Regions from separate parts of the Actinoplanes hulinensis genome, predicted to be linked through region 4. Evidence: riboswitches for the same ligand, from Rfam matches in the RefSeq annotation. Region 4 holds a riboswitch; each other region holds the start of a gene.

Region 1 (7,637 bases), on a different contig from region 4:
CGCGCATGATCCGGCTTCGCATGGACCCGAATTCGTAACCATCCACATCAGAGGAAAGCTCCGCCACCTCTCGGAGCACGGGCTCGACGTCGATGCCCCTGTCACGGGCCCGATTGCACAACCACCAGATCCTCATCAGCTCGTCGCGCGGGTCGGCACCCTGATCCATCGCGGAGACGTGCATCAGCCCGCGGCGAAACTCCGTCACCGACTCCCATTCGACCGGCAGACGAGCCGCCCAGCGGAACGACGGAAAATCCCGGAAGACGGCCCGGACCTCTTCGCGGACCGGCGGACCACCAATCTCGTACGCGTCGAGCAGCGCCTCCAACGCGGCAGCGGCCTCTACCGCCACCCCGGCCTCGTCCACCGGTGCCGGCGCCCGGCGCAGTTTGTCCTGCCAATCCGGGTCACGCACGTCGACCGGGCGCTTCGCGATCTCCCGCAACAATTCATCGAGTACGGCGACGTCCGCGCGTATCGAGGCGAGATTCATGCCGTCCCCCGTACTGAAGGAGACCAGCCCGTGGCGGCCGCCCACTCCTCCGCGACGGTCACGACGAGGTCGACCACCGGGTCCTTGACCTCCGTGTAGACCTCCAGATCACCGACGGCCTCGCCCAGAACACTCTTGAACCGCGCATACGCCGGCACCGCGTGCGGATGCGCCCGGAACCAGTCCCGGAACAGCAGGGCGAGCCGCTCGTTCGGCGATCCGGCAAGCCGGCAATGCAGGTTGACCCGCCGCTCACCCGGTACGCGCTTGTTCCAGTACCGCTTGGCCCAAAGGAGCGGCGGATCCGCGCGACCGGCCGGCACATGATCCTGCTCGTACGGTCGCCGGCAGAACCCCAGGTTGGCCAACGGTCCGTCGAACGCGGCCGCCGCATCGTCGAGATCGACGACACTGACCTGTACGTCGAACACCGGCTTGGCCGCCATCCCGGGAATCGAGGTGCTGCCGATGTGATCGACCCGCAGCGCCGACGGCGCCAACGCGGCCCGCAACTCACCGACCAGAGCCGCTCCCTGGTGTCGCCAATCCGGGTCATACGCGGCTATGAACATCACGCCAGCACGGTAGCGAAACGCTCAGCGGTCCTGCCATGCGCCGATCGCCGCGACGGCATGACCATCGCCACACCACCAGACGGCGGCGCCGTCGTGGCTCCGGGCGTGAACACCGAGCCGGTGCACCGGGCACACCGGCCACGCCGACCAGAGCATGTGCATCACCGCGTCCTGCGCGTCTTCGGCCACCGCCACCAGCGCGGACACCGGGTCGGCACCGGAGGCGGGAAAGACGCCCACCCCGGTGCCCGAGTGGCCGTCCCAGGTCTCGGCGTGGGCGTTGCCGTTGTGGCCGGGCCAGTATTCCTCGTCGACCCGAAGCCGGCACCGATCGGGCAGCCCGGTCGCGGCCACGTCCTGGTTGACCAGGCGCATGGCGTCCTCGAGGCGGGTCAGCCACTCCGGCTCTTCCGTGAAGCCCGGCTGGAAACCGGCCTCCGCGAGCAGGGTGAGGGCGAGTCCGGCCAGCCGGGGCCGGCTCACCTCCGCGCAGTCGAGGCTCAGCGAGGCCAGCTCGGTGGCATCCGGATCCGCCGGCTCAAGCTCCAGCACGGACGCGGCCAGATCGAACGCGTCCGTGCAGTCGACCTCGCCTGCCCGTGCCGCGCGGTACACGGTCCGGTACAGCCGGTCGAGAACCTCAACATCATCCACGCTTCTATGATCCACGCTGGATCAACCCGGGCTGAGCAGGCAGAACTCGTTGCCTTCCGGGTCGGCGAGAACCGTCCACGAGATGTCGCCGTTGCCCAGGTCGACGGTGGTGGCGCCGAGAGCCCGCAATCGGGCCGCCTCTGCCCCCGGATCGTCACCCGGATACGGGCGAACGTCCAGGTGGACGCGGTTCCACCCGGTCTTGACGTCGGGTGTGCGCAGGAACTGCAGATACGGGCCGACACCCGCCGCCGAACGCAGGACCGCGTTGTGGTCGCTCACCCGCAGCACCGTCCAGTCCATGGCCGCGCCCCAGAACCGGGCCATGGCACGCGGATCCGCGCAGTCGACCACGACGGTGGAGATCGGCCCGGTGTCCGAGCCCGGGTCGTGCCAGTCCAGCACGCAGAACTCGTTGCCCTCCGGGTCGGCCATGACCTTCCACGGCACGTCGCCCTGCCCGAGGTCGACCGGTGTGGCGCCGAGGCCGGTCAGGCGGGCGACCAGCTCCGCCTGATGCTCCTTCGAGGTGGTGGCGAGGTCGAGGTGCACCCGGTTCTTCACCGTCTTGGGCTCCGGGGAGACGACCAGGTCGATGCAGACCGCGACGGGATCGGGGTAGACGAAACCCTCGGGTTCGAGGTTCGTCACACCGGGTCCCTCGCTGGAGACCGCCCAGCCGAGCGCCTCCGCCCAGAAAGCGCCGAGCCCGGCGTCGTCGTACGCCTTCATGTTGATCTGTACCAGCCGCGTTGCCACGCCGCCGATACTAAAGGTTCAATTCTTGGTCTCGATCTCCGCGCGCATGTCGGGGAAGTCGCCCTTCACGTCCACCGCGGTCTCGTAGAAGTGCAGGAACATGCCGACGCTTCCTTCGTCGGCCCACCCGCAGATGGCCACGTCCTCCTTACCGATGACGCTGTTGCCGCACTGCGCCACGCCGCCGAGCGAGCCGGTGCTGACAGCGGAGACCTGGGTGAGCTGGTTCTCGCCACTGAACGACTGGAACATGGTGTCGAGCATGCGCTGCGGATCGTCGATGTCGACCTCGGCCGCGAGCACGGCGATCATCTTCTTGTCGGCCAGGGACCCGTAGAAGGCCCCGAACGCGTTCGCGGCGCCCGGGTAGCCTTCCAGTTCCTTCGCCAGGTCCATGGTGAGCGAGGACAGTTCCTGGGCCTCGATTTTGGAATGACCGTTCAGCGTGCTCGGCTCACGGATGCTGATGTCCGCCTTCGCCATTTCGCTCGGGCCGGGGCTCGCCTTCTCGTTCTGGGAGAACTTCTCTCCGACCAGATAAAAAACGATTCCACCGCCGACGAGTACGACGAGCGCGATCGCCGCCGACAGGAGTGTGATCGCGACCGTTCGCGACTGTCCCTGCCGCTGCGGCGGGGCCATCGGGATACCCGGCCGGCCATACTCGGGTTGGCTGAGGCCCGGGTGGCCGTAGCTCGGCTGGGCATAGGTGGGCCGACCGAAGTCCGGCTGCTCGTAGAGTGGCGCGGTGTGCTGCGGCGTCTCATACGGGTCGACGGGCGGTGGAAGCGGTTCACCGGGCGGCGGCGGGTAGGTCATCAACGCTCCAGGACTCGAACTGTCGCTGGATACTACCGACGGCCGAAGCCGCGGCCTCTCATGACCTGGGCGGATGTGGTTACCGGACGACGGCGATGGTCAGGACGCCGGGCGGTGGGCGCACATGTCGGCGGTGTCGAAGGTGGTGAGGCCGGCGTCCGGCGCGGCCGGCGGTCGCGGGCCTGTCGGGGAGCCTACGCTGAGGTGTTGTCGCCCAGTGATCGTCGACGGATGAGGGCCGGCGCTTGACGAGTGGAAGCGATTCGCCGGACCGCGGGGCGAGGTCGGTCGTGGAAGTGCCACAGTCGTTTCGGGACATGCCGCGCTGGTGGCACGGCGGTGCCGGCTGGTTGGACCGGCTGCCCGCGCTCGTTGCGGACTGGTGTGCCCGGTGGCGGCTGACCGTCACCGGTGCGCCGGTGCATGGGTCGAACGCGCTGGTCGTACCCGTTGCCCGGGGTGAAGATCTTTTTGTTCTTCGACTGACGCCTCCCGGTCCCGGCGTCGCCGGGCAGGTGGCCGCGCTGCGGTTCTGGGACGGCCGCGGAACCGTCCGGCTCGTCCAGGCCGACGTCGATGCCGGGGTGATGCTGCTGGAACGGCTGGACATCGAAGGCTCGCTGGCCCGGGCGCCGTCGCTGGAGGCGGTCGAGGTGCTGGGGCGGATGATGCGCCGGCTGGCGGTTCCGGCGCCGTCGCACGCACCGAGTACTGCGGGAGTGGTGGCTCGGCGCCTGACGGCGATGCCGGCTGAATGGCGGCGCTTGGGCCGTCCCTTCGACGAGGTCCTGCTCGATCGCGCGGTGGCGGCCGGCGCCCGGATGGCGCGTGCCGACTCCGGTCTGGCTGTCGACGGTGACCTGCACAGCGGGCAGGTGTTGCGCGGTGAACGAGAACCGTGGCTGATCGTCGATCCCGTGCTGCTGCGCGGTGACATCGCTTACGACCTGGCCCGTGTGCTGTGGACCCGGCTCGACGACATGCCCGGGCCGGACAGCATTCTTCAGCACTTCCACATCGCCGTGGGCGCTGCCGACCTCGATCTCGATCGCTGTCGCGACGGGGTTCTCTACCGGGCCGTGGATTACTGGCTCTGGGGGCTGGCAGCCGGGTTGACCGATGATCCTCGGCGCTGTCGGCGCCTCGTCCACGCCATCGACGGGCCGGGTGAAGGAGGGGGCTGAAGCGAGATGCCCCAGCCGCACAGGGCGGCTGGGGCATCAGGCGTCAGGCGTCAGGCGTCAGTAACCGAAGTCCTGGGTGTAGTACGGGGTGCCGTCGGCCTTGAAGACCACGCCGACACCGACCGTCTTGGACTTGCAGTTGACGATGTTGGTGCGGTGGCCGGTGCTGTTCATCCAGCCGTTGACCACCTCGGAGGCGGTGCGGTAGCCGTAGGCGATGTTCTCGGCCGACGGCTGGGCGTAGCCGGCCGCCTTGGCACGGTCGACGAAGCTGGATCCGCCGCTGCCGGTGTGCGAGAACGTGCCGGTCTGGGCCATCCAGGCGCTGTGGTCGCGGGCGGCCTTGGTGAGCTGCTCGTTGACCGTCAGGGCGGAGCAGCCGTTCTTGCCACGCTCCACGTTGATCAGGCGGTTGACCTCGTCCTGCAGGGCCTGCTCGGTCGACTTGGCCGGCGTGGTGTTGCCCGGGGCGGGTGTCGTCGGCGCGGGCTGGCTCGGGGCGGGCTGGCTCGGGGCGGGCTTCGTCGGGGCGGGCGTGGTGGGAGCCGGCCGCGACGGGCGCTGGCCCGGACCGGGGTTCCAGGAGCCGTACCGGCCCGAGTCGTAGTTCCCGGAGCCGTACCTGCCCGAGTCGTAGTTCCCGGAGCCGTACCGGCCGGAGTCGTAGTTTCCGGAGCCGTACCGACCGGAGTCGTAGTTGCCGGAGCCGTACCAGGAGCCGTACTGCCCGTAGTCGGGCTGCGTCGGGCCAGGCTTCGCCGGTGCAGCCTCGGCCGGGCTCGCGATCATCGTGGTTGCGCCGACGGCGGCGACCGGGGCGAGGAGGGCGGTCACAGCGAAGCGGCGAAGAAGCTGGCGCAAGAGCAGACCCTTTCGAAATGTGCAACCCGCTGTTTGCGGGCTCACCAGTCACTTCGACGGGGCGCCGGCCGCGACGATCACAGAATCGGTGTTTGCCGGTTTCCGAATGGTTGCCGCGATCGATCCGGGCACCGGCGGCGTTCGCGGTCATCTTGCGGATCGTGGACGCTTCCGGACGTACCGTATCGATCTTGAAAGACCTGGCCGCGGAGCCCACGGGCCCACCAGCGTTCGACATGCGCTCAGCCGGACCACGAGAGGACGCGGCCGCAACCGGCCGGAGGGATCTTGACGCGAGGACCAAGGAGTCGTGTGCGGTGAGCGCCCGGCCGGTGAAGCCCCGGCCCGCCGGTGACGGCGCTCGACCACCTGGCCGTGCCCGGCGAGCCGGTGAGTCGGCCCGCCCTCGACAGAACGGATGATCGGCGGCGGGGCGACGGAGACAGCGATCCGGATTTATCGTGATCAGTTTCACACAAGATCATCACCGAGGCGTCACCGTCCATGAACACAGCGTGTCGGAAAACTTCGCACCCGTCCTGCAACCGGGACGCCGTTCGCCGAATCGATCGGCGGCCGTGGATGCCGAGGCGGGTTGGCGGCCCCGGGACCTGGGATATCAAGGAGGGGCGGCGGGCACCTGCTCGCCGGTCGTGTCAGCACGGACCACGCCGAGCCCTGCCCCGGTCCGGCGACACGAGCCACTTGGCGAGCATGAGGCAATCGGGGGCAGGGACGGGGGAACCACATATCGATCCGCCACCGCCAGTGGCAGGTAACGGATCTTGGGGTGAAGCCGCCAGCGTGCGGCCGGGCATTCCTTCGCGCCCGAACCCGACAGCTAACCTCGCAGGCGTGCCGGAGGGATTCCTTCACCGTGCACGTACGTACTTCGAGCCGGCACTTCCGCACCCTGGGAACCGGCACCATCGCCCTGTCCGTGGGTCTCGGTCTTCTCGCTGGAGGGCTCGGCACACCGCACACCGCCTCCGCCGCCCCACAGGCGCCGAGCGTCGCCGCCGTCCGGACCAACGTGACGGTGAGCCGTACCGTCACCGTCGAGGCCGCGACCAGCACTCGGGTCGTGACCGCGGCGCAGCCGATCGGCGCCCGGGTCGTGACCGAGGCCGCCCGGCACAAGGGCAAGCCCTACGTGTTCGGCGCCGTCGGGCCGAACCGATTCGACTGCTCGGGCTTCACCCTCTACGTCTACAAGAAGACGGTGGGCAAGAAGCTGCCGCACAAGGCGAACCTGCAGCAGAAGTACGGCAAGGCGATCAGCAAGGCCAAGGCCCGCCCCGGTGACCTCATCATCATCCGCAGGGGCTCGTACGGCATCCACGCCGCCATCTACGCGGGCAACGGCAAGATGTGGTCGGCGCCGCGGACCGGCAAGCCGGTCAGCAAGCAGAGGATCTGGAGCTCGAACTACGTCGTCCGGCGCCTGGCCTGATGACAGCGCTGCCCGCACCCACCACAGGGTGCGGGCAGCTGGCGTGTATGACTACCTCGCCAGTTCGTACCCGGCCTCGTCGACGGCCGCGGCCACCGCGGTGTCCTCGACGGGCTGGTCGCTGGTGACGGTGACCGCGCCGGAGGTCAGGTCGACCTCGACGCCGGTGACGCCGGGAATCCTGCCGACCTCCTCGGTCACCGAGTTGACGCAGTGTGAGCAGGTCATACCGGTCACGGTGTAGGTCCTGACAGCCATCACGGTCTCCTTGTCGTTAGCGGACGCCGACCAACCACACTACCCCTACCCCCCTAGGGTATTCAGGCCTGGGGAGACGGCCCGGCGCGTCGTGGGTCAGAGCTGGTCGCGGCGGCGGATGAGGTACGCCCGTTCGGCCGCGTTGTCGGTGCGGGCTACGGCCCGGTCGTAGGCGGCCGCCGCGGCACCGTCGCCGAGACGTCGCAGCAGGTCGGCACGGGCGGCGTGGAAGGCGTGATAGCCGTCGAGGACGTCGGCGAGCCGGTCGACCTCGGCGAGCCCGGCGGCCGGGCCGTCGACCTCGGCGACCGCGACCGCCCGGTTCAGCCGCACGATCGGTGACGGGTCGAGCCGCACCATCCGGTCGTACAGGGCGACGATCGTCGGCCAGGGGGTCTCCCGGGCCGACCGGGCCTCGGTGTGGACGGCGTTGATCGCGGCCAGGATCTGGTAGCGCCCGGCCGGTGGGCCGCCGGCCGCCGCCGCCGCGATCCGCTCCCGGACCAGCGCGGCGCCCTCGGCGATGAGGTCACGGTCCCAAAGCTTGCGGTCCTGCTCGGCGAGGATCACCAGTTCCC
Region 2 (7,637 bases), on a different contig from region 4:
CGAGAGTGCTGCGCAGCACCACCGAACCGTGTGTGGTGAAGACCGCGACGACCGCGCCGGCGACGGCCAGGGCGACGGCTGTGAAGGCGGTGCCCTCCCGGGAGCGCCGCGCCTGCAGTCCGGCGGCGAACACGATGGCCGCCGCCGCCAGGGCGAGGCGATTGCCCGTACCGATGCCGATGAGCAGAAGGGCGACCGCGCCGGCCGTGCTGGTGTGGCGTGCCACGTCGCGTGCCCGGCGGCGCACCGGGCCGGTGGTGCGCAGCGCGAGGAACGTCGCGCCCAGCAGGACGGCGGCGAGCAGCGCGGCGAGCGCGCCGAGACCGGCGGCGGGGCTGAGCAGGGGGCCCAGGCTGCGGCTGAGCCCGGTGCCGGTGACCTCGCCGTCGCTGCCGAGGGCGAGGCCGTCGACCAGTACGCCGAGGACCGCCCCCCAGAGCAGCACGATGCCGCCGGAACTCGCGGCGAGCAGCAGGTCGCAGCGACGGCGCCACGATGGCGAGTCGTGTTTGCCGCGGAACTCGAGGGCGACTCCGCGAATCGCGAGGAGCAGCAGGATGGCGACCATCGGCAGGTAGAGGGCGGACATCAGGGCGGCGTACCAGGCGGGGAAGGCGGCGAAGGTGACGCCGACCGCGGCGACCAGCCAGACCTCGTTGCCGTCCCAGAACGGGCCGACGGTCCGGATGATCGCGCCGCGTTCGTGCTCGTCGCGGCCGAGGACCGGGGAGAGGACGCCGACGCCGAAGTCGAAGCCCTCGAGGACGAAGTAGAGCACCCAGGCGAGGACGAGGACCGCGAACCAGAACGTGATCATGGGAGACGACTCCTAGTAGGCGGGAACCGGCTCGGGCTCTTCCTGCTCGGAAGCGACCGGGGTGAGCGGCTGGCGGGAGAGGTGGACGACCAGGCGGTACCAGGCGATGGCGAGCAGGCCGTAGATCAGGGTGAATCCGGCCAGGGAGGCGATCACCTCGGCGCCGGTGAGGCCGGGGGAGACGCCGTCCTCCACCTTCGAGATGCCGAACGCGAGCCATGGCTGGCGGGCGGTCTCGGTGAAGATCCAGCCGAAGGTGTTGGCGGCGGCCGGCAGCGCCGGGGCGAGCAGGACGAACCGGCGCAGCCAGCGTGGCGTGCCCTGGCCGGGCCGCAGGAACGTGGGGAGCGGCGGCATCCGCCGGGCGGTCTCCCAGGTGGACCACAGGTGGTAGGCGGCGACCGCCATCGCCAGGATCCCGGCGCCCATCATGAGGCGGAAGGTCCAGAACGCGACCGGGATCATCGGTACGTAACTGCCCGGCCCGTACTGGGCGACGTACGCCGCCTGCAGGTCGTCGATGCCCTGCACGGTCCCGCCGAACGATCCGGTGCCCAGGAAGGACAGCAGGCCCGGGATCTCGATGCTGAAGAACGGCCGGTCGTGGCCCAGCTCGCCGATCGCGAAGACGGAGAACGGCGCAGCGGTGGCGGTCTCGTAAAGGGCTTCGGCGGCGGCCATCTTCATCGGCTGCACGGCCGTCATCACCTTGCCCAGATGGTCGCCGCTGATCGCGGTGACCGCACCGCCGATCAGCATGGTCCAGGCGCCGACCCGGGCGAGCGTGCGGAAGGCGGGGTCGGCGACGGTGCGCCAGATGCCGATCGCCATGAGGAGCCCGCCGCCGGCCATCGCGGCGCCGCCCATCGTGTGCGGGAACGCGGCGAGCACCACCTCGTTGGTCATCAGCTCGGTGAAGCTGGTGAGCACGGCCCGCCCGGTCGACGGGTCCAGTTCGTACGCCACCGGGTTCTGCATGAACGAGTTGGCGGCCAGGATGATGTACGCCGACAGCAGCGTGCCGACCGCGACGACCACGATGGTGGCGGCGTGCAGACGGCGGGGCAGCCGGTCCCACCCGAAATACCACAACGCCAGGAACGTGGCCTCGAGGAAGAACGCGAGCATCCCCTCGATGGCCAGCGTCGGCCCGAACACGTCGCCGTAGAACCGGGCGAACGCGCTCCAGCCGAGCCCGAACTGGAACTCCTGCACCAGGCCGGTGACCACGCCGACCGCGAACGTGACGATCAGCAGCTTCCCGGTGAACTTGGCCAGGTGCAGATACTTCTCGCGGGCGGTGCGCAGCCAGGTCAGGTGGAAGCCCGCCGCGGTGGCGGACAGGCAGATCGACACCGGTACGAACAGGTAGTGGTAGATCGTCACGACCGCGAACTGCAATCGAGTCAGGTCGAGCACGTCCATGGCAACCCCTCTACGACGATTCGTAGTAGATACTACGACTCGTAGTACGACGTCGTGCAGTAGACTGCCTCACATGGCGAGGAACGACCTCGAGCGCGAGGTCATGGCGAAACTGTGGGACGCACGCGAGCCGCTCACCGTGCGGCAGGTGCACGATCTGCTCAGCCGTGACCGCGACCTGGCGTACACGACGGTGATGACCGTCCTCGACCGGCTCGCCAAGAAGGGCCTGGTCGTTCAGCAGCGAGCGGATCGTGCCTACCGTTACGCCCCGGCGCAGACCCGCGAGGAGATGACCGCCGGTGTGATGCTGGACGCGCTGAGTGCCACGCCGGACCGGGATGCCGCGCTCGCCTACTTCGTCGGCCAGCTGCCGCCGGAAGCGCTGAGGGCGGCCATCGAGAAGGCCGGCCGTAACATCGAGCGGTGACCGCCCTCCTGCTCGGCGCCCTCGGGCTGACACTGTCGCTTGCCGTGCCGAGGCTGTTGGCCAACGCCCGCTGGCCGGACCGCGCCCCGGTGGCCGGGGTGCTGCTCTGGCAGGCGCTGACCCTGACCGCCGTGCTCTGCGCGCTCGGGGTCGTGCTCGCCGCCCCGGAAGAGGTGGTCCGTGCGGCCGGCGCGCGGCACCCGGAGACCGTCGCGGCGCTGCTGTTCTCCCTGGCGGTGGCCGCGACCATCGTGACCCGGCTGGTGGTCTCGCTCGTCAAGGTGACCTCCCGGGCCCGTGCCCGGCGCGACCGGCACCGCATGCTCGTCGACCTCCTCGATCGGGTGGAACGTCATGACGGCCTGAGCGGGGGAGAGGTGCGGGTGCTGGAGGCGCCCCTGCCGCTGGCCTACTGCGTGCCGGGCCGGAACCCACGGGTGGTGCTCAGCGACGGCGTGCTCGACGTGCTCGACCGGGAGCAGGTCGACGCCGTCCTCGCCCACGAGCGTGCCCACCTGCGGCACAAGCACGAGCTGGTGATGGAGTCGTTCACGGCCTTCTACCAGGCCGTGCCCGGGCCGTTGCGGTCGAAGGCGCCGCTGGACGCCGTACACCTGCTGTTGGAGATGGTGGCCGACGATGCCGCGAGGCGCCGCACCGGGCACGCGCCGCTGCGGGCCGCGCTGGCTCGTCTCGCCGACGCCGTCCCCTTGGCGGAGGAGGTGACCGCCGACCCGGAGGGTGAATCACGGCGACGGCGCCTGGCGCGGCTGGATCGTCCGGGCCGTAGCTCGACGGCACTCGCGGTGGCCGGGACGGCAGCGGCCGCGGGTCTGTTGGTGCTACCCACGGTGATCGTCGTCGTGCCGTGGCTGGCGCGTGCCCTGAATACCTGGCCATTCTAGTAACCCTCCGTATTGCCGGCTGTTCGTACAGTTCGGCGGGCTGTGCGACCTTCATTTGCCGGCATGATCCGAGTACGGTGGTCCCCGGTTCGGCAGCCCCCCATCGTCCATCCGGCCGATCTGGCGAACCACCGCCCAATCGCGACACGCGAACCGGGGACCCAGGTCAGTGGGGTGAAGCCGTGGCACCACGCGCGGCCGGGCATGCTTCCCGCCCGAACCCGTCAGCTAACCCGGTCGGCGGCTGAGTGGGAAGAAAGGACGACGCACACAACGTGAAACGCAATGGCGCGCGTCGCGCCGGCCTGCTGCGCATCCTGGTTTGCGCGCTCGCCGCGGCCGGCCTGGTGATCACGGGTCCGGTGGCGGCCCATGCCACTCCCTCGCCGTCCACCGTCGAGGGTCAGATCGACGAGGAGTGGAACAAACTCGAGCCCGTCATCGAGGAGTACAACGCCAACCACACGAAGCTGACCAAGCTGCGGAAGCAGCAGAAGCAGCTGGCAAAGACGCTGACGCCGCTTCAGCTTCAGGTGGATGTCGCGATGGCGCAGGTGCGAGGTCTGGCGGTCGACGCCTACATGCAGGGCCCGCCGGGAAACCTCAACGCTCTGCTGAGTGGTGACCCGGACGGTCTGGTGGAGAAGCTCACGCTGCTCGACCAGCTTGCCCACAACCAGGAGGCCTCGATCTCCAACGTCGCGAAGCTCCGCGACAAGTACGCCGCCGACAAGGCCACGGTCGACCAGCTCGAGTCCGAGATCTCCGCCCGCGACACGGACCTCGCGACGAAGAAGACGGCGATCGAGAAGGAGATCACGAAGCTCCAGAAGCTCCGGATCCAGGCGTACGGCGACGCGAACATCGACGACGGTCCTCTGCGCACCGGCCCGTGCCCGGTCACGTACACCAACGACAAGGGTGGCCGTGCCGCCCAGAAGGCGTGCGACCTGATCGGCAAGCCCTATGTCTTCGGCTCCGAGGGACCGAACAGTTACGACTGCTCGGGCCTGACGAAGGAGGCGTGGGCCGCGGTCGGTGTGCATCTCGAGCACTACACGAAGGACCAGTGGGGCTCGGGCACACCGGTGAGCCGGAGCGAGTTGAAGCCGGGTGACCTGGTCTTCTACTACTCCGACGTGCACCACGTCGCCATCTACATCGGTGGTGGCCAGGTGGTGCACGCCCCGCACACGGGAGACCACGTGCGGATGGCGACCATCGATCGGGGGCCCATCGCCGGCTATCGCCGACCGGGCTAGAAAACCCTCCGGGAAAGACCGCCGTCGTTTCGCGCCGGCGGTCTTTCTTTTGATTTCGTACGCCTTCGTGAGCCGCCGTGGGAGACCCGCGAGCTCCCCGGCCCGTCGCGGCCGTGCCGCGCCCGCCGGGGGTGAGTGGCCCGTCACCCGCCCGATTGATGGTGCTCCAACAGCCGCTGCAGCAGCCCGGTCAGTTGCTCGCGCTCCGGGCCGGACAGGGGTGCCAGCAGCTCGTCCTGGACCGCGTGTGCCCGCTCCGACAACTCCTCGGCCCGCTCCCGCCCCCGCTCGGTGAGCCCGACGATGTTGCGCCGCCGGTCCGCCGGGTCGGGTGACCGCTGCACATGGCCCGCCGACTCCAGCTCGTTGAGCGCCCCGACCAGATCGCTCAGATAGATCCCGGTGCGCCGGCCGAGCGCCGCCTGACTGGCCGGACCCTCGGTGGCCAGGGAGCGCAGCAGCCGGTAGTGGTAGCCCCGCGCCCCCACCGCCCCGAACCTCTCGACGATGATCCGGTGACCCTGCGCCGAGACCTGACTCAGCACCCAGCTTGGCAGCTCTTCCACGTCGCGATTTTAACATTGGGCTCTCTAACGTTGACGAATCTAACGTTGGACTTCTGAACGTTCGCTAGTCTAACGTTAGTCGCATGAACGAATCCAGTGTCCGGGTCCCGCAATCCGAACTCGACGATCTGACCGCCCGGCTCGGCCACACCCGGTGGCCCGACGCCGCTCCCGGCGACTACGGCATCCGGCTCGATCGGGTCCGGGCACTCGCCGACCGCTGGCTCGGGTTCGACTGGCGGGCGCACGAGGCCGAACTCAACGCCATTCCGCAGCAGGCCGTCGAGATCGGTGGCGACCGGATCCACCTCTTCCACGTCCGTTCCGCCGACCCCGGTGCCCTGCCTCTGCTGCTCACCCACGGCTGGCCGGGCTCCACCGTCGAGTTCCTCGACGTCATCGGCCCGCTCAGCGAGCACTTCCACGTCGTCGTCCCGGCCATCCCCGGTTTCGGGCTCTCCGGGCCCACCACCCGGCCCTGGGGACTGCGCCGGGTGGCCGAGGCCTGGGCCGAGCTGATGTCCCGCCTCGGCTACCGGCGCTACGGCGCCCAGGGCGGTGACTGGGGCTCCGGCATCTCCCGGTCGCTCGCCGCGGTCGCCCCCGACCGGGTCGTCGGCGTCCATGTCAACTACCTGCCGACCCCCGGCCCGGCGGAGGGCCTCGGCCCCGAGGATCAGGAGCGGCTCGCCAGGACGATGCGGCTGGCCGCCAACCGGCACCCGCACCAGATCCTGTTCGCCGCGACTCCGCAGACCCCGGCGTACGCGTTGAACGACTCCCCGGCCGGGCTGCTCGCCTTCCTGGGTGAGAAGTTCGACACCTGGGCCGACCCGGCCACGCCCGTCCCCGACGACCGCATCGTGGCGGATGTCGCCCATCACTGGCTGTTCCGCACCGCGGGTTCGGCGGCCCGCATCGTCAAGGAGACCGGCCTGGACGGCCCGCAGGCGCCCTGCCCGGTGCCGCTGGGTGTGGCCGTCCTGCCCGGCGACATCACGCAGTCCGTGCGCCCGCTCGCCGAGCAGCGCCACGACATCCGCCACTGGACGGAGTTCCCGCGCGGCGGCCACTTCGCCGCACTGGAGGTCCCCGACCTTTTCACCGCCGACGTGACCACCTTCTTCCGCACCCTGACCGGCCGATGACCCCGGCACGAGCGCCGGGAGCGGCCGGGGAGGAGCGGTGGGTGCGGGAGACAGATCGGCGCCGGGGGAGCCGTCGGGGTCCGTCCGTGGTCGGTGGGCGGCGTGGCGGGGGCATAATCGCCCGCATGAGCGATGCCTTGATCAACAGCCTGGCGGCCGCCGTCGAAGCACGGCCCGACGACCTGACGCTGCGGCTGCACCTGGCCGAGATGCTGGTGGCCGCCGGCCGGGGGCCGGAGGCGATCGGGCATGCCGCTCAGATCCTGGCCCGCGAACCCGGCAATACCGGAGCGCAGCAGGTCATGGCCCGGGCGCTGGGCGGGACAGCGCCGCCCGTGCCCCCGGTCGGTGAAGAGCAGGCACCGCCGACCGCGACGGTCGCGCCCGAGGCGGGGGCACAGTCGCCGGAGGCGGCGCCGGAGAGACCCGCGACGGGTGGGTCCGGGATCGACTGGACGGCCATGGAGGAGCAGTTCGGGGACGTGGTGCCGCCGCGGTTCGCGCGGGCCGACGGCGAACCCGATCCGGTGCGCGGGCACGCCGACCGAGCCTTCGACGTGGAGCGCTCCGCCGTCACGCTCGCCGACGTCGGTGGCATGGCCGAGGTGAAGAAGCGGCTGGAGGTGTCGTTCCTCGGGCCGCTGCGGAACCCCAAGCTGCGCAGCCTGTTCGGCAAGAGCCTGCGCGGCGGGCTGCTGCTCTACGGCCCGCCTGGGTGTGGCAAGACGTTCCTGGCGCGGGCGGTCGCCGGGGAGATGGGGGCGGCGTTCATCTCGCTGTCGATCACCGACGTGCTGAACATGTGGATCGGCAGCTCCGAGCGCAACCTGCACGACCTGTTCGAGTCGGCTCGCGGGCACTCGCCGTGCGTGCTGTTCCTCGACGAGATCGACGCCCTCGGGCACAAGCGCAGCCAGTTGCAGTCGTCCATGCGAACTGTGGTGAACCAGCTGCTCACCGAACTGGACGGCGTCGACGGCGGCAACGACGGGGTGTTCGTGCTGGCCGCCACGAACGCGCCGTGGGACGTCGACGCGGCCCTGCGCCGCCCCGGCCGCCTCGACCGCACCGTGCTGGTTCTCCC
Region 3 (7,637 bases), on a different contig from region 4:
CTGAAGCCGTAGCTCAGCACGCTCGCGCCGAACTTCTCCACGGTGTCGCCGACCCGCAGCGGCTCGGTGGCCGAGATGTACGGCGGGGCCACGCCGGCCGTGGACAGGTTGGTGGTCCGGCCGTCGTCGAGCAGCACGCGGCCGGCCTTGTTGGCGGCCTTGAGCTGGGCCGCGGCGTCGCTGCCGGGCCGGGCCGCGTCGGTCGGGATGCGGGCCGGGGCGCCACCGGCCGCGAGGACGATCTCGCCGTACCGGTTGGTGTTGTAGACGTCCGAGACCGAGTAGGTGCCGACCGGGGCGACCAGCATGCCCTCGGCGGACTCGCGGGCGGCGTCGTCCAGCGGCAGGGCCAGCGGAACCGGGGTGGGCAGGGTCGCGCCGGTGGCGCAGACCTGCACGTCGGCCTTCGCGGCGATGCTGATCTGGGTCAGCCCGTTGTACTCGCTGACCGTGCCGGTGACCCGGATCCGGTCGCCGACGGCCACCGACGGGTGGTTCGCGGTGGTCGAGGTCAGGTAGACGAAGATGCCGTCGGACGCGGTGCCCGCGGCGACCGGACGGTCCCCGCCGCTGCCGGCCGTCTGCACGTAGACGCCGTTGTAGCCGCCGGTCCGGTGGTCGGCCGTGACGACGCCCTCGACGGTGACGGTCGAGCCGGCCAGGCCGGTGGCGGCGCCGGTGCCCTGCACCTCGGCGATCGTGTGGGTGACCGGGACGGCACAGCCGGTCCCGGGTTCCTCCGGCTCTTCCGGCTCCTCGGGGGTGGCCGTGTTGCGGGTGCCGAAGGTGCTGGTGGCCGAAACCTTCCAGACGCCGTCGATCTTCTGCAGCGACTGCCCGGCGGGCTCGGTGCCCGGCTCGGACACTCCGATGTCGACGCTGGCCTGGCCGGCGGCCGGACCGTTGGTGGCGGTGAGGACACCCTCGTAGCTGAGGAACTCGGCGACCGTGCCGTCCGGCTTGACCAGCGCGATGCCGTCCGGGGCGCCGTTCTGGAGGCCGGCGATGGCGATGGTCTGCACACCGGAGGCCGCGACGACTCCACTGAGCGTGGTCGTCGGTGAGTAGGTGGCGCCGTCGCTGCCGTTGTAGAGGTAGAGCTTCCAGCCACTCAGGTCGAATCCGACCGGGGCTTCGATCTCAACGGCCTCGCCGCTGTCGGCGCCCGCGTTGTCGTAGTGGATCTCGCTGATGAACGGCGCGTCCGTCGCGGCGGAGACGGGGCCGGTAAGGCTGAGACCGAGCGTGGTCGCCAGGACGGCGGCACCCAGCGCACGGAACCCCGCAGGGGTTCTCGGTACTGGGAGATGCCGTCCGGCGTCACCCACGCTGCGTATGTAGGAACGCATCGAGGTTGACCCTCCGAAGGAAGTTGATCCGCCGCAGCGTAGGTACCGCTGGTGACGAAAGATTCTCAGGAAGGTAACGGTAGGGCATGGCAAGGTGGCCCTGGAGGAGGATTTTCGAGCTGTTCATTGTTCGCTTTTGTACGGTCGCGAAAATGTGGGTCCACTGTCACGCAACAGCAAAGAGAACGTGCAGGCCGTCACCATAAGGGTTCGCAAAGCTACCGTGAGTGACCCGGGAACTTCACCGCGAGAGATGGAACGCTACGTCCTTTTCTTGACTCGTTCCAGAAAAGCAGGGCAGACTCGTCGCGACCCACCGCTCGCTACCCGGAGGATTTCGTGGCAGACGAACTCGCCGCCCAGGAACGACTCGAGAGCAAGGCCACCCAGGGAGGCTGCCCGGTCGCGCACGGCGGCTCCGGCTCCCACGGCGGCCGGGCGAACCGCGACTGGTGGCCCAACCAGCTCGACCTGAGCGCCCTGCACCACAACCCGCCGGCGCACAACCCGCTGGGTGGTGACTTCGACTACGCCGCGGCGTTCAAGAGCCTCGACCTGGCGGCTCTGAAGGCGGACATCGCCGCGATCATGACCGAGTCGCAGGACTGGTGGCCGGCCGACTTCGGTCACTACGGCCCGCTCATGATCCGGATGGCCTGGCACAGCGCCGGCACCTACCGGACCTTCGACGGCCGCGGCGGCGCGGGCGGCGGCGAGCAGCGCTTCGCCCCGCTCAACAGCTGGCCGGACAACGGCAACCTGGACAAGGCCCGCCTGCTGCTCTGGCCGGTCAAGAAGAAGTACGGCAAGAACATCTCGTGGGCCGACCTGATGATCCTGGCCGGCAACGTGGCCCTGGAGAGGATGGGCTTCGAGACCTTCGGCTTCGGCGGCGGCCGCGCGGACGTCTGGGAGCCCGAGGACATCAACTGGGGTTCCGAGGACACCTGGCTGGGCGACAACCGGTACAGCGGCGACCGTGATCTGGCCAAGCCGTTCGGCGCCGTACAGATGGGCCTGATCTACGTCAACCCGGAGGGCCCGAACGGCAACCCGGACCCGCTGGCCTCGGCCCGCGACATCCGCGACACGTTCGGCCGGATGGGCATGAACGACGAGGAGACCGTGGCGCTCATCGCCGGCGGCCACACCTTCGGCAAGACCCACGGCGCCGGCCCGGCCGAGCACGTCGGGCCGGAGCCGGAGGCCGCCCCGATCGAGGCGCAGGGCACGGGCTGGAAGAGCAGCTACGGCACCGGCGTGGGCGCCGACGCGATCACCAGTGGTCTGGAGGTCACCTGGACCTACCACCCGACCCGCTGGGACAACGAGTTCTTCCACATCCTCTTCGCGTACGAGTGGGAGCTCACCCAGTCGCCGGCCGGCGCGCACCAGTGGCGCCCGAAGAACGGCGCCGGCTCCGACCTGGTGCCGCACGCGTTCGACCCGGCGAAGCGGCAGGAGCCGCGGATGCTGACCTCGGACCTGGCGCTCCGCTTCGACCCGGTCTACGGCCCGATCTCGAAGCGGTTCCACGACGACCCGGAGGAGTTCGGCCGGGCCTTCGCCAAGGCCTGGTTCAAGCTGACCCACCGTGACATGGGCCCGATCGCCCGCTACCTCGGCCCGGAGGTCCCCTCCGAGCCGCTGATCTGGCAGGACCCGCTGCCGGCCGTGGACCACGAGCTGGTCGGCGCGGCGGAGGTCGCCTCGCTGAAGGCCGCCGTCCTCGCCTCCAGCCTGTCGGTCTCCGAGCTGGTCGCGACCGCGTGGGCGTCGGCGTCGACGTTCCGTGGCACCGACAAGCGCGGTGGCGCGAACGGCGCGCGGATCCGCCTGGCCCCGCAGAACCAGTGGGAGGCCAACGACCCGGCCCAGCTCAGCAAGGTGCTGGGCGTGCTCGAGGGCATCCGGGCCGAGTTCAACGCGGCCGGTGGCGCCACGAGGATCTCGCTGGCCGACCTGATCGTGCTGGCCGGCACGGCCGCCGTGGAGAAGGCCGCCAAGGACGGCGGTTTCGACATCGAGGTGCCGTTCACCCCGGGTCGTACCGACGCGACCGAGGAGCAGACCGACGCCGAGTCGTTCGCGGTGCTGGAGCCCACCCACGACGGATTCCGCAACTACCTCGCGAAGGGCCACCGCCGCCCGACCGAGGCGCTGCTGGTCGACAAGGCGCAGCTGCTCACGCTGACCGCGCCGGAGCTGACCGTGCTGGTCGGCGGCCTGCGGGTGCTCGGCGCGAACACCGGTGGCTCGCAGCACGGCGTCTTCACCGCGACGCCGGGCGTGCTGACCAACGACTTCTTCGCCAACCTGCTCGACTTCGGCCTCACCTGGTCGGCCACCGACTCCGAGGGCGAGACCTTCGAGGGTCGCGACCGCCGGACCGGCGAGGTCAGGTGGACCGCCACCCGGGCTGACCTGATCTTCGGCTCGAACTCGATCCTGCGGGCGCAGGCCGAGGTCTACGGCAGCGACGACGCCAAGGAGAAGCTGGTCACCGACTTCGTCGAGGCGTGGGTCAAGGTCATGAACCTGGACCGGTTCGACCTGGCCTGAGGCCGGTTGCAGTCCCTCCGGGGCCCGGGTCGGCCGCGCCGACCCGGGCCCCGCCTGCTGGTACCCTCAGGGCGTCGGGCTCGTAGCTCAGTGGATAGAGCAACCGCCTCCTAAGCGGTAGGTCGCGCGTTCAAATCGCGCCGGGCCCACTTTCAGACCTTCAAGCGCTGCCCCACCCGCAGCCGGTGCGGGCTGTCCAGGACCCCCGCGTTGGCCCGGTAGAGGGCCTGCCACCCGCCTGGCACGTCGTTCCGGGCCGCGATCCGAGTCAGTGTGTCGCCGCGGCGTACCACGTAGGTGCCGGTGGTCGAGGACCGGAGAGAGAGGGACCGGACGACCCGGGTCTTGCGGGACGCGGCCGGCCGGAAGCCGTGCCGGGGCCCGCAGTGCGGCCAGGCCCTGATGCCCTGGCCCCGGAGCACCCGCTCGGCGACGCGGATCTGCTCGGATTTACTGGCCCCGTTCGCGGTGTTCGCGTACCGGCCACCGCCGTAGGCGCGCCAGGTGCTGCGGCTGAACTGCAGACCGCCGTAGTACCCGTTTCCGGTGTTGATGCGCCAGTTACCGCCGGATTCGCAATTGGCGATGGCCTCCCAGTTGATCGAGGCCTGTGCGGGGGCGGCCGGCCCGGCGAGGGCCACCCCACCGGCCAGGCTCGCGGCGACGAGGCCGACTGCCCGCTGGAACTGTTTCCTGGTCTGAACCATGAGCTTGTCCTCCACGCCTACGAGGTCAGCTGTCGGGTTCGGGCAGAGGTGCCCGGCCGCCGGTGTGGCGGCTTCACCCCGAGGCGCGTCAGCGCCGAGGAACTCTTGGGTCCCCCGCTCCTTGCCGTTCGATGTCGTCTGGACCGTGACCAGCGGCAGGACTCGGCGTTCCGGCCACGGTGCCCGCATGGCGGGCTGCGTATCCGCCGCGCCCGGCGGGCATGGCCGAGCAGCGGCGATGGAGTTGTTCCAGGTCACAAATTAGCGTCTTTGATCATTTTTGTATGTATAACGGGTTGATCTCGGCGCGCCGACCGCGCGAACACACGAACGGCTCGCGTGTACTGCACGGAGGGTGCACAATCTGCGGCCATGAACGATCCACAACGCGAACTGGACGTCATCGTCTACGGCGCCACCGGTTTCGTCGGCGTGCTGACCGCGCGCCACCTGGCCGAACACGCGCCCGCCGGCACCCGGATCGCGCTGGCCGGCCGCTCGCGCGCGAAACTGGAGAAGGTCGCGGGTGAACTCGGCGTCGACTGGCCGATCGTGGTCGCCGACGCCGACGACGAACCGGCGCTGACCACGATGGCCGGGCGCGCCCGGGTGGTGCTGACGACCGTCGGCCCCTACGCGAAATACGGCCGGCCGCTCGCCCGCGCGTGCGCCGTCACCGGCACCGACTACGTGGACCTCACCGGTGAGGTGCTGTTCGCCCGGGACAGCATCGACGAGAACCATGCGACGGCGCAGCGCACCGGCGCACGGATCGTGCACTCCTGCGGCTTCGACTCGATCCCGTCCGACATCGGGGTGCACGTCCTGCATGCCGCGGTACGCGCGGACGACGCCGGGGAACTGACCGACACCACGCTCGTCGTGACGCGGCTGCGCGGCGGATTCAGCGGCGGCACCATCGACTCGATGCGGCACCAGGTCGACGTCATGAAGAAGGACCGCCGTCTGCGCCGGGTGGGTGCGAGCCCGTACTCGCTGAGCCCGGACCGGGAGGCCGAACCCGATCTCGGGCGCCAGCCGGACATGGTGACGCTGCGAGGCTCCGACGTGGACGCGAGCGTGCGCGGTCACCTCGCGCCGTTCGTGATGGCGTCCTACAACACCCGGGTGGTCCGGCGCAGCAACGCGCTGCGCGGCTGGGCGTACGGCCCCCGCTTCCGCTACCGCGAGGCGATGCGGGTGAGCGGCCCGGCCGCCGCACTGGCCGTCAAGGGCGCGCTGAACGGCCTGGTGATCGGCTTCGCGCTGCCGCCGGTCCGGTTCCTGCTGGACCGGATCCTGCCGGCGCCGGGCACCGGGCCGGACGAGAACGCCCGGCGCAACGGTCACTTCACCATGGACATCTTCACCACGACCTCGTCGGGGGCGCGCTATCGCGCACGGGTCAAGGCCAAAGGCGATCCGGGGTACGCGGCGACCGCCGTGATGCTCGGTGAGTCCGCCCTGGCGCTGGCCCTCGACCGGGACCGTCTGCCGGAGTCACCCGGCGGCGTGCTCACCCCCGCGACCGGGATCGGTGACGCACTGGTCGACCGCCTCCGCACGGCCGGTCTGGAGATCACCACCGAGCGGCTGTAGCGCGATCACCATGCGCCCATCCTCCTCAAGAGCGGTATCGGTGATCCGACCGGTGGACGGTAAGGAACTGTTCAGGGGCCTCCTTTCGATCGCCACTAGCCGCAAAGGCGTTCTTAACGGCACGATTCAGGGGTGACCGTCAGCCCGTTGCCGTACCCGCTCAGGCTGGCGGGTAGCGGTGTCGTGCTGCGCGAATGGAGCCCCGACGACCTCGACGACCTGGTCGCTCTGCTGGACGAACCGGACATCGCCCGCTGGACGCTGATGCCGTCGCCGTTCGATGTGGAGTCCGGTCTCGCGTACCTGCGGCGGGCCCGTCAGGGCCGGGTCGGCGGCAGCCGGATCCAGCTCGCGATCACCACCGACGGCGGGCCGCCACTCGGTGAGGTGCTGCTGTTCAACGTGCGGTCCGAGCCGCACGAGGCGGAGCTGGGCTATCTGGTCGGGCGGCCGTACCGGCGGCGGGGCCTGGCGTCGGCCGCGCTCTCGCTGCTCACCGGGTACGCGTTCGACACCCTGGGGCTACGGCGGCTGCTGTTGCGGATCGACCGCGGCAACACGGCGAGCACGTCGGTGGCGCGCCGCTGCGGCTACCGTCCGGCCGCCGAGCCGGCGATCCAGCAGGCCGGCCCGTACGGGCCGACCGTGCTGGACACCTGGGAGTACGTCGAGGGCCGCCCCGGAACCCAGCAGGACCGCCGGCGGAACCTCGCATCCCGGCGGTACGGCCGGCGGTGACTACCCGGAGGCGGGGTAGGCGCGGGTCTCCGCGGCCTTGACCGCCACCCACAGCTCCTGCCCGGGGGTGAGACCCATCTGCGCGGCGGCCGCGGGCGTGATGTCGGCGGCCACCGAGATCGGGCCGTCCAGGCGTACCCGCAGGCTGTCGCCGTGCTGCTGGACGTCGGCGATCACGGCCGGCCAGGTGTTGCGCGGGCTCCCGTCCGGCTGGTGCGGGTGCAGGGCGACCGCGGCCGGCGGGAAGGCCACGAAGGCGTCGCCGTGCACGATGTCGGTGCTGGTCAGGACGAACCCGTCGGACAGTTCGACGGTGTGCCCGCCGCCCCGGCCGCGGTACAGGTTGAGTCCCACGAGCCGGGCCACGTAATCGGTACGCGGGCGGGCCGTGATGGTCGCCGCGTCGCCCTCCTGCACCACCCGGCCGTGCTCGACGATGACCAGCCGGTCGGCCAGGACCAGGGCGTCCAGCGGATCGTGCGTGACGATCAGCGTGGCGCCCGGGTGCTCGGCCAGGTGCCGGCGCAGCTCGCCGCGGGTCTCCAGCCGGGTCCGGGCGTCCAGGGCGGCGAGCGGCTCGTCGAGCAGCAGCAGGACCGGGTCGACGGCCAGTGCCCGGGCCAGCGCCACCCGCTGCGCCTGCCCGCCGGAGAGCTGCCGGGGCTTGCGGCGACCGTGCTCG
Region 4 (7,637 bases):
CCGCTGCCCCAAGTGCCGGCAGTACGAGCTGCTCGCCAGCGGCGAGTGCCCATCCGGCTACTGCTGACCCGCCGGCCGCAACACGCGGCCAGCCGCCGAATCCGCCGCCGGCCTCCGAACCCGGCACGCCGCCGGCCTCCCGGCATGATGTCCGGGTGAACCTGCTGCCCGGAGTACTCGCCGCGCTCGACCTCTCCGCGCCCGAGGCTCTCCGCGGCCCGGCGGCGCTCGACCATCCCGCGCTCGAGGCTCCTCGCGCACCGGCGGCGCTGGACGGCCGGAGCAGTGGCTCCGCGCTTCCGTCGCTGCGCTTGACCGGCGGGCCGGCGTTCGCGTCGCCGCTCGCGGTCGGTGACTGCGCGGTCGCCTCGGTGGCCGCATGCCTCGTCGCCGCCGCCGAACTCGCGCACGCCCGCACCGGCCGCCGCCCCGCCATCTCCCTGGACACCGCGCACGTGGCCGCCGCCATGCGCAGCGAGATCCACCTGCGCGACCCGGCCGGCAACGGCATCGACGGCTTCGCACCCCTGTCCCGCCTGTGGCCGGCCGCGGACGGCTGGGTGCGCACCCACGCCAACTACCCGTGGCACCGCGCCGCGCTGCTGACCGCACTCGGCGTCACGGACGATCCCGGCCCGGCGATCGCCGCGCTCCCGGCCACCGAGGTCGAACACCGTGTCTACGCCGCCGGCGGCCTCGCGGTCGCCGCCCGCACCCCGGAGCAGTGGCGTGCCGCATGCCCACCGGACTCACCACTGATCACCCTCACGCCCACCACGTACGCACCCGCCCTGCCTGCATCGACGGGCCCACTGCCCGCCTCCGGCCTACGGATCCTGGATCTGACCAGGGTGATCGCCGGACCGGCCGGCACCAGAATGCTCGCCGCGCTCGGCGCCCACGTCCTGCGGGTGGACGACCCGAACCGCCCGGAACTCCCGCTGCACGCCCTCGACGGCGTCATCGGCAAGGCCAGCACCGAGATCGACGCCACCACCGCTGAGGGCCTGCGCACCCTGGATCGCCTGATCGGCGAGGCCGACGTGGTGGTCACCGGCTACCGCCCGGGCGCGCTGCGCAGCTTCGGCCTGGCCCCGGACCAGATCGCCGAACGCCATCCCGGCACCATCGTCGCCACCCCTCTCCGCCTGGGGAACCACCGGCCCATGGGCCGACCGCCGCGGCTTCGACAGCCTGGTCCAGATCGCCACCGGAATCGGCTGGGCGGTCAGCCCCGACGGCATCCGCCCCGGCACGCTCCCGTGCCAGCTGCTCGACCACGCCACCGGCTACCTGCTCGCCGCCGGCATCCTCACCGCCCTGGCCCGCCGGGCCCGCGGCGGACCCGCCACCCACGTCTCCGTCTCTCTCACCCGCACCGCGACCTGGCTGCTGGATCAACCCCGCAGAACCCCTTATCCCGGTACGGACGGCGCGCACCCGAACATCGACGACTATCGCGTCCCGCTGGGCGACGGCTGGACCGGCATCAGCCCACCGGGCCTCCTGGACGGCCACCCCCTGCACTGGCCCCACCTGCTACCCCGCTACGGCCAGTCCTCGCCCACGTTTCCGTCGGATTGAACAGGCGGGAACGGACAGATCGGGTGGCCCGCCACTCACGCCCGGACGGGCGCGGCACGGTCTCGCGTGGCAGGTGCTCGCGTGGCTCGGCGGGACGGGGCCGGTGCTTTCGTGGCGGGTGTGGCCGTACCCCCGATGGTCTGGGTCTTTAGGATTTCGGCATGTCGGCGGTGGGATCTCGGGAGCGGCCACGCCGTGGCGACGCGCGATTGCGGCGTGCCGCGCTGCTGGCCGCGGTGGGGGAGTTGCTGGCCGAGCGTGGGCCGGGGTTCTCGCTGGCGGAGGCGGCCGGGCTGGCCGGGGTGTCGACGGCGACCGCATATCGGAACTTCGCCGATCCGGGCAGTGCGATCGACGCGTTCTTCGCGGAGCTGGTAGGGGATCTGCTGGAAGCGTTCGACCGGTTGCCCGGTGGCGGGGATCCGCTGGCGGACGTGCGCGCGGTCTGCCGGGAGTGGGTCGAGCAGGCGTCGCGGTGGGGTGCCGCGGCTGTGCACATCCGGTCTCCGCGGGGTGTGCTGGCGCGCCGTGGCGAGGAGGACCCGTTCGTCGGCGGGCTGTATGAGCGGCTTGCTCGGCTCGTCGAGGCGGCGATCGCGTCGGGGGCGGTGCCGCGGCAGGACGTGCGGTTCGCGGTGCTGATGTGGGTGACGATCTTCGATGAGCGGGTGGTCGTGGACCTGACCCGGACGCTCGAATGGAGCGCGGACGAGGCGGCGGAGCATCTCACCGGAGCGCTTCTGAGGGTGCTGGGGCGATCCTGAAGGGGTGTTCTCTCGTCTTTTGGATGGTTCTTGGACAGGTACGTTGACTTACGCTCGACTGAGGAATCCGCTGTAGGTCCTCGGAAATTCAACGGCGGCCGGAGGCTCTCATGTCTTTGGAACTGGATCGCAGGCTCGCGGATGTCGGCACCCGATTCCGGATCTTTCCTCAACCCCGATTTTTGATGAAGGCGGACGGATCGGGGCCGCTCTTCGCGGAGCCCGAGCTGGTGACTGTCTCGATCGAGCCGGCCGCCATGCGGCCCGGACCGGGCGACGACCGGATGTTCGTGGTTGACGCGATCGGCAAACTGCCCTACAACAACTTCTTCCGGCCCCCGTTCCGCGGGACCAAGCGGGACCCGATCCAGCCGGACAGCGAAGGTCATTTCGATCACCTCGATCCGGCCACCCGGGAATTCTCGGCGGCCACCATGTACGCGACCGTTCGCCGGGTCCTCGACATCTGGGAGGACTACTTCGGGCGGACCATTCACTGGCATTTCGAGTCCGATTTCGATCGACTGGAACTGATCCCGTTGATCGAGTGGAACAATGCGCAGTCCGGGTACGGGTTCCTCGAATTCGGCTTCGGCCGGTCGGCGAACGGGACGATCGACCACACCCGGCCGTACTGTGAGAACTTCGACGTGCTGGCCCACGAACTGGGGCACAGCATCATCTTCGCCGAGGTCGGCGCGCCGGCCAGCAGGCAGGACGAGGGCATCGACTACGGCGGCATGCACGAGTCGGCCGGCGACCTGGTGGCGATCGTGTCGTCGCTGCACTTCCACTCGGTCGTCGACCATCTGCTCGAGTCGACGCGGGGCAACCTGCTCACCATCAACGGCCTGGACCGGGTGGGGGAGCTGTCCGACAGCCGGGAGATCCGGGTCGCGTTCAACGCCATGCGGATGTCCGACGTGGGCGACGAGCCGCACGACCGGTCGTTGCCGCTCACCGGGGCGATCTTCGACACCATGGTCGAGGTCTTCCAGCACGACCTGGTCGCCAAGAAGCTGATCACCGACGACCTGCGGATCCGGTCGACGAACCTGCCCGGCACGGTCCAGGACCTCGACGAGATCCAGGCCGAGTTCGCGGCCGCCTACACCGGCAGCGAGGAAGCCTTCAAGGAGTCGCTGCTGCGGGCCCGCGACTATCTGGGCAGGCTGCTCGCGGTCACCTGGAGCGCCATCTCGCCCGACTTCCTGACCTATCACGGCATCCTGCGGGCCATCCTCCAGGCCGACCGGGAGATCACCGGCGGCGAGAACGCGCAGATCATCCGGGAGTGCTTCGCCTGGCGGGAGATCGCCCCGGTCCCGACCTCGATGCTGCTGCGGCCGCACACGCTGGCATCGTGCGGTCTCCAGTCGAACGACAGCGCTTCCGCTGCGGCGTCGCACCGCGACCGCCTGCTCCCTGACCCGCGCCCCAACGGCTCCGCGACGACCTCCGCTCATCTCTGACCTCCGTCCCTCTGCGCGGGTGCCCGCAAGCGCGTCGTCAATCCCACGGCGCGCTCGCGGGCACTCGCCCGCCGTCTGTTTGTGTCTGCGGTCTGTCGGCGTGGGGCGTGGACCCGGGGCCGAGCGGATGCGCGAGCGACCCGGGTGCGCACAGGTGTCGATCAGAGGCGATCGATGGGGAACTGGACCTCGGTGAGCAACTCCTCCGGGGCGACCGTCTGTGGGTCGTTGAGGTAGACCTCGCACGGCGGCCCGGCCGGCTTCCGGCCGTGAGCCTCGATCCACGTGAAGGCCTCGTGATAGGCGGGGGAGATCTCCGCATGCGGTCCCTGGTGCACGATGACCGCCGCCGGCCCGCCCGGGACCTCGCGGAAGACCACCGGACCCTCCGCGAACGCGATCCCCACCGGGACCGGGATGCAGATCTCGATGTCGCCCGAGACCCGCTCGTCGATGACGTTGTGGTAGATCACGAACGGGGCCCCGCTGGGCGAGGCGCCGGCCGTGCCGATCGCGCTGACCAGCGTGCTGAACCCACGGGCCATGTCGGCCCCGATCGTGGGGAGGATCGTGTGCAGGCGCAGGGCCGCCACCGGCCGGGAACCGATCTGTCTGGTCGTCACCTGGTAGGGCATGGCATATCCTCCTCGATCGATGAGCTGTTCGAGGAACCGCAGCATCCGCTCCTGCTCGGCGAGCCGGGACCGTAGCCGTTCGCGATGATCCTGCAGTCGCTTGGAAACGATCTCCGGATCGTCGGACGACAGCACGTCGCGGATGTCACCGATCGGCATGTCGGTCTGGCGCAGCACCCGGATCGCCTCGGCCTGCCTGGCCTGCGACCGCCGGTAGTAGCGGTAGCCGGACGACGGATCCACCCGGGCTGGGATGAGCAGGCCCTGCTCGTCGTAGAAGCGCAGCGCCTTGATCGACAGCCGGCTCATCCGGGAGAAGTGCCCGATCGGGATCATGTCGTCCATGTGGTTCCTCCGTTCCTCACCGAGGATCGAGTCTCCCCTGAGGGGAGAGTCAAGCGCCGCGGTACTCGCGGACGACGTCGTCGCCGTCGCGGCCGGTCTCGGCGAAACCCGCTCTGGCGGCGACCGTTGCCGACGCCACGTTGGCCGGGTCGTGCCGGATCGCCACCCGCTCGATACCGGGCAGGGTGAGGGCGACCCGGGTGAGAACCCGCACGGCGGCCGTCATGTGGCCACGGCCGGCATACGGCGTACGTATCCAGTAGCCGATCTCCAGGACGGCCGGCCCCATCCGGGTCATCAGGCCGATCGAGCCGATCAGCTCACCGACCGCCGTGAAGATCGCGTAGTTGAAGTTGTCGCCGTCGAAGTTACGCCCGATGAAGTCCCGGGCCTGGCCGACGCCGTAGTCGTCGGTCGCGAACGGCAGCCACGGGCTCAGCTCGGGCAGTGACTCCTGGACGGCGGCCGCGAGTTCGGCGGCCCACTCGGGTTCCCAGCGCTTGAGGACCAGGTCACCGGCGTTGATCATCTCGGGTGGTTCCATGAGCGGACATTGTGCCCGGAGCGGGCGCCGGTTCGACGCGCAGGCCGGTGACGAGGTCCTGATGAGGCACGAAAAGCCGCTCTAAACAGGAATAACCCCTGTGCCGGGTATTTCTGGGCGAAAGCAAGATCAAATCGGGCGAATACTGAGAAGAACGTCACTATCCCCGGCGTGAGGCTTGGTATTCATCCATCGACCGTGGATACCGTCGGGCCGTCCCGCGTACGGCGGGCACTGTGGACGGACCGCCGAATCCTGCCGCCGCCCACGGACACGAATCGACGGCAGGAGCGGGGGACCCACTTTTTCCGGCGCGCCGCGCGCGCCTCGGGGTGAAGCCGTGCGTGAAACGGCCGGGCCACTCTGCCCGAACCCGACAGCTCACCTCGCAGGCGTGGAGGATCATCCATGTCTCGGATCGGTAGACGAACGCGCCTTGCCCTCGGTCTGGTGACCGCCGGGGTGACCGGAGCCGGCCTCCTGCTCGGCCCGGCGGCCCCGGCTCAGGCCGCGGCCCGCCAGGTCAACTGGGATGTCATCGCCAAGTGCGAGTCCGGCGGACGCTGGCACATCAACACCGGGAACGGCTACTACGGCGGCCTGCAGTTCAGCCGCAGCACGTGGAAGGCGAACGGCGGCGCCAGATACGCGCCGACCGCCAACAGGGCCAGCAAGGCCGAGCAGATCGCGATCGCCGAGAAGCTCTACAAGAAGCGTGGGCTCAGCCCATGGCCGACCTGCGGAAAGAAGCCCGGCGTCTACAAGAGGACGTCCAGCGGGAAGAAGCCCGCCGCGAAGAAGCCGAGCGGCAAGACCTATGTGGTCCGCTCCGGCGACACACTCGCCTCGATCGCGCGCAAATTCAAGATCAAAGGCGGTTGGCGTACGCTCTACGCGCACAACAAGGACCGCATCTCCAACCCCGGCCTGATCTTCGTGGGGCAGCGGATCCGTCTCTGAAAAGTGTCGTACCCCCTCGGTAGCGTCCCGCGTGACAGAGAAAGTGCTGCCGGGGAGGCCGGATGTTCCGTCAGGGCGATGTGCTGATCATCCCGGTGCCGCAGGCCGATGTCCCGGCCTGCGCACCGGTCCCACGCGATCGGCGAGGGCGGATGGTGCTGGCCCGAGGTGAGGCCACCGGCCACGCGCACGTGGTCGGTGGCCCGGGTCTGCAACTGCTCGCCGACCTCGACGATCCGGAGCGGATGTTCCTCGAGGTGCCGGCGCACGGCCGGGTCACCCACGAGGAGCACGGTCCGATCCCGCTGCCCGCCGGGCACTACCGGGTGGTGCGCCAGCGGGAGTACATTCCTGGCGCCTTCCGGCCGGTCGCGGACTGAGGGGGCGGGCTGTGCGACTGACACACACACAGGAGTCGATGGCCGCGGCGATCGAGGACCAGTGGCTGGCCGCGGCGATGGAGACCGGCCCCGCCGACCGCGCGGCCGCGGAGGAGGGCGTCCGGGAGGCGTACCGTCTCGCCGGCACCGAGCCACCCGAGCGGATCTACTGGTTCGGTTCGCCCCGCGCGGCCGCGGCCGCCGCGGCGTTGCTCTCTGGGGCGGTCGAGCCGATCCCGGGCGCCGATCCGGGCGGGGCGGTCCCGGAGTGGTTCGCTGAGGCTCAGGCCGAGCTGCGCCTCCAGGGCTGGGCGCCGGGGGAGCGCGCGGGCCGGTCGATGCGCGGCCTGGTGCGGACGGCGCCGTGGGCGGCCGCCCGGAAAGCCGCTCTCCTCGCGCTCGGCGCCGACGGCTGGGCTCAGCTGAGCGCCGCGGCCGGGCGCCGGTCCTGGCCCCTGGTGATGGACATGGTCGCGGGGCGTCTGCGGTCCCGGATCGGTGAGGACCTGGCCGCCGAACTGCCCGGCGCCGGGCCGGCGGTGCTCGACGCCGTCTACGGGCAGCACGACGGGGCGTGGTTGAGCACGTTCGAGGCGGCGGCACGGGTGTGCCCCGAGGCAGGCCTGATGACGGGCCTTGCCGGGCTCGCCCGGGTGGCCCGGCACAGCGGCTGGTGGTGGGCGTTCGAACGGGTCGCCGTGCTTTCCGAGCGCCCCGTCATCCTGGCCCGGGACAACGTCGGGCGGCTGCACCGCGGTGAGGGCCCGGCCATGGAGTTCACCGACGGATACGGATTGTGGGCCTGGCGCGGCATGCCGATCCCGTCCGGCCTGGCGGCCGAACTGCCGTCCCTGACCGTCGACCGGGTCCGCCGGGAGACGAACGCCGAGATCCGCCGCGTGATGCTGGAGCACTTCGGCTACGAGCGCTACCTGAGCGAGGCCGGCGCCAGG

What was found. A riboswitch is a leader RNA that binds a small molecule or an ion and turns the genes downstream of it on or off. The one in region 4 is predicted to bind cyclic di-AMP.
Region 1: another riboswitch for cyclic di-AMP. It lies ahead of KZ829_RS14225 (C40 family peptidase); the one in region 4 lies ahead of KZ829_RS43865 (transglycosylase family protein).
Region 2: another riboswitch for cyclic di-AMP. It lies ahead of KZ829_RS13980 (C40 family peptidase); the one in region 4 lies ahead of KZ829_RS43865 (transglycosylase family protein).
Region 3: another riboswitch for cyclic di-AMP. It lies ahead of KZ829_RS03515 (LysM peptidoglycan-binding domain-containing protein); the one in region 4 lies ahead of KZ829_RS43865 (transglycosylase family protein).

The regions. Positions count from the first base shown of each region.
Region 1 covers NZ_JAHXZI010000007.1:157-7,793, forward strand. The annotation lists gene KZ829_RS14190 (hypothetical protein) at 1-496, opposite strand, end outside; gene KZ829_RS14195 (GrpB family protein) at 493-1,068, opposite strand; gene KZ829_RS14200 (hypothetical protein) at 1,093-1,725, opposite strand; gene KZ829_RS14205 (VOC family protein) at 1,747-2,484, opposite strand; gene KZ829_RS14210 (hypothetical protein) at 2,503-3,303, opposite strand; gene KZ829_RS14215 (aminoglycoside phosphotransferase family protein) at 3,621-4,487, shown strand; gene KZ829_RS14220 (CAP domain-containing protein) at 4,545-5,348, opposite strand; cyclic di-AMP (ydaO/yuaA leader) riboswitch at 6,045-6,219, shown strand; gene KZ829_RS14225 (C40 family peptidase) at 6,226-6,801, shown strand; gene KZ829_RS14230 (heavy-metal-associated domain-containing protein) at 6,853-7,059, opposite strand; gene KZ829_RS14235 (RNA polymerase sigma factor) at 7,156-7,637, opposite strand, start outside.
Region 2 covers NZ_JAHXZI010000006.1:344,703-352,339, forward strand. The annotation lists gene cydB (cytochrome d ubiquinol oxidase subunit II) at 1-817, opposite strand, end outside; gene KZ829_RS13965 (cytochrome ubiquinol oxidase subunit I) at 830-2,242, opposite strand; gene KZ829_RS13970 (BlaI/MecI/CopY family transcriptional regulator) at 2,316-2,672, shown strand; gene KZ829_RS13975 (M56 family metallopeptidase) at 2,669-3,577, shown strand; cyclic di-AMP (ydaO/yuaA leader) riboswitch at 3,700-3,835, shown strand; gene KZ829_RS13980 (C40 family peptidase) at 3,853-4,839, shown strand; gene KZ829_RS13985 (MarR family winged helix-turn-helix transcriptional regulator) at 4,983-5,405, opposite strand; gene KZ829_RS13990 (epoxide hydrolase family protein) at 5,489-6,553, shown strand; gene KZ829_RS43950 (AAA family ATPase) at 6,679-7,637, shown strand, end outside.
Region 3 covers NZ_JAHXZI010000001.1:705,508-713,144, forward strand. The annotation lists gene KZ829_RS03500 (ExeM/NucH family extracellular endonuclease) at 1-1,349, opposite strand, end outside; gene katG (catalase/peroxidase HPI) at 1,689-3,911, shown strand; tRNA gene KZ829_RS03510 (tRNA-Arg) at 3,988-4,060, shown strand; gene KZ829_RS03515 (LysM peptidoglycan-binding domain-containing protein) at 4,064-4,618, opposite strand; cyclic di-AMP (ydaO/yuaA leader) riboswitch at 4,618-4,762, opposite strand; gene KZ829_RS03520 (saccharopine dehydrogenase family protein) at 4,991-6,217, shown strand; gene KZ829_RS03525 (GNAT family N-acetyltransferase) at 6,350-6,955, shown strand; gene KZ829_RS03530 (ABC transporter ATP-binding protein) at 6,956-7,637, opposite strand, start outside.
Region 4 covers NZ_JAHXZI010000003.1:228,591-236,227, forward strand. The annotation lists gene KZ829_RS07375 (hypothetical protein) at 1-67, shown strand, start outside; partial or broken gene KZ829_RS44830 (CoA transferase) at 468-1,127, shown strand; gene KZ829_RS44835 (CoA transferase) at 1,195-1,584, shown strand; gene KZ829_RS07385 (TetR/AcrR family transcriptional regulator) at 1,746-2,348, shown strand; gene KZ829_RS07390 (gluzincin family metallopeptidase) at 2,579-3,820, shown strand; gene KZ829_RS07395 (MerR family transcriptional regulator) at 3,982-4,800, opposite strand; gene KZ829_RS07400 (GNAT family N-acetyltransferase) at 4,850-5,344, opposite strand; cyclic di-AMP (ydaO/yuaA leader) riboswitch at 5,581-5,754, shown strand; gene KZ829_RS43865 (transglycosylase family protein) at 5,795-6,304, shown strand; gene KZ829_RS07410 (DUF8820 family protein) at 6,367-6,684, shown strand; gene KZ829_RS07415 (DUF6745 domain-containing protein) at 6,696-7,637, shown strand, end outside.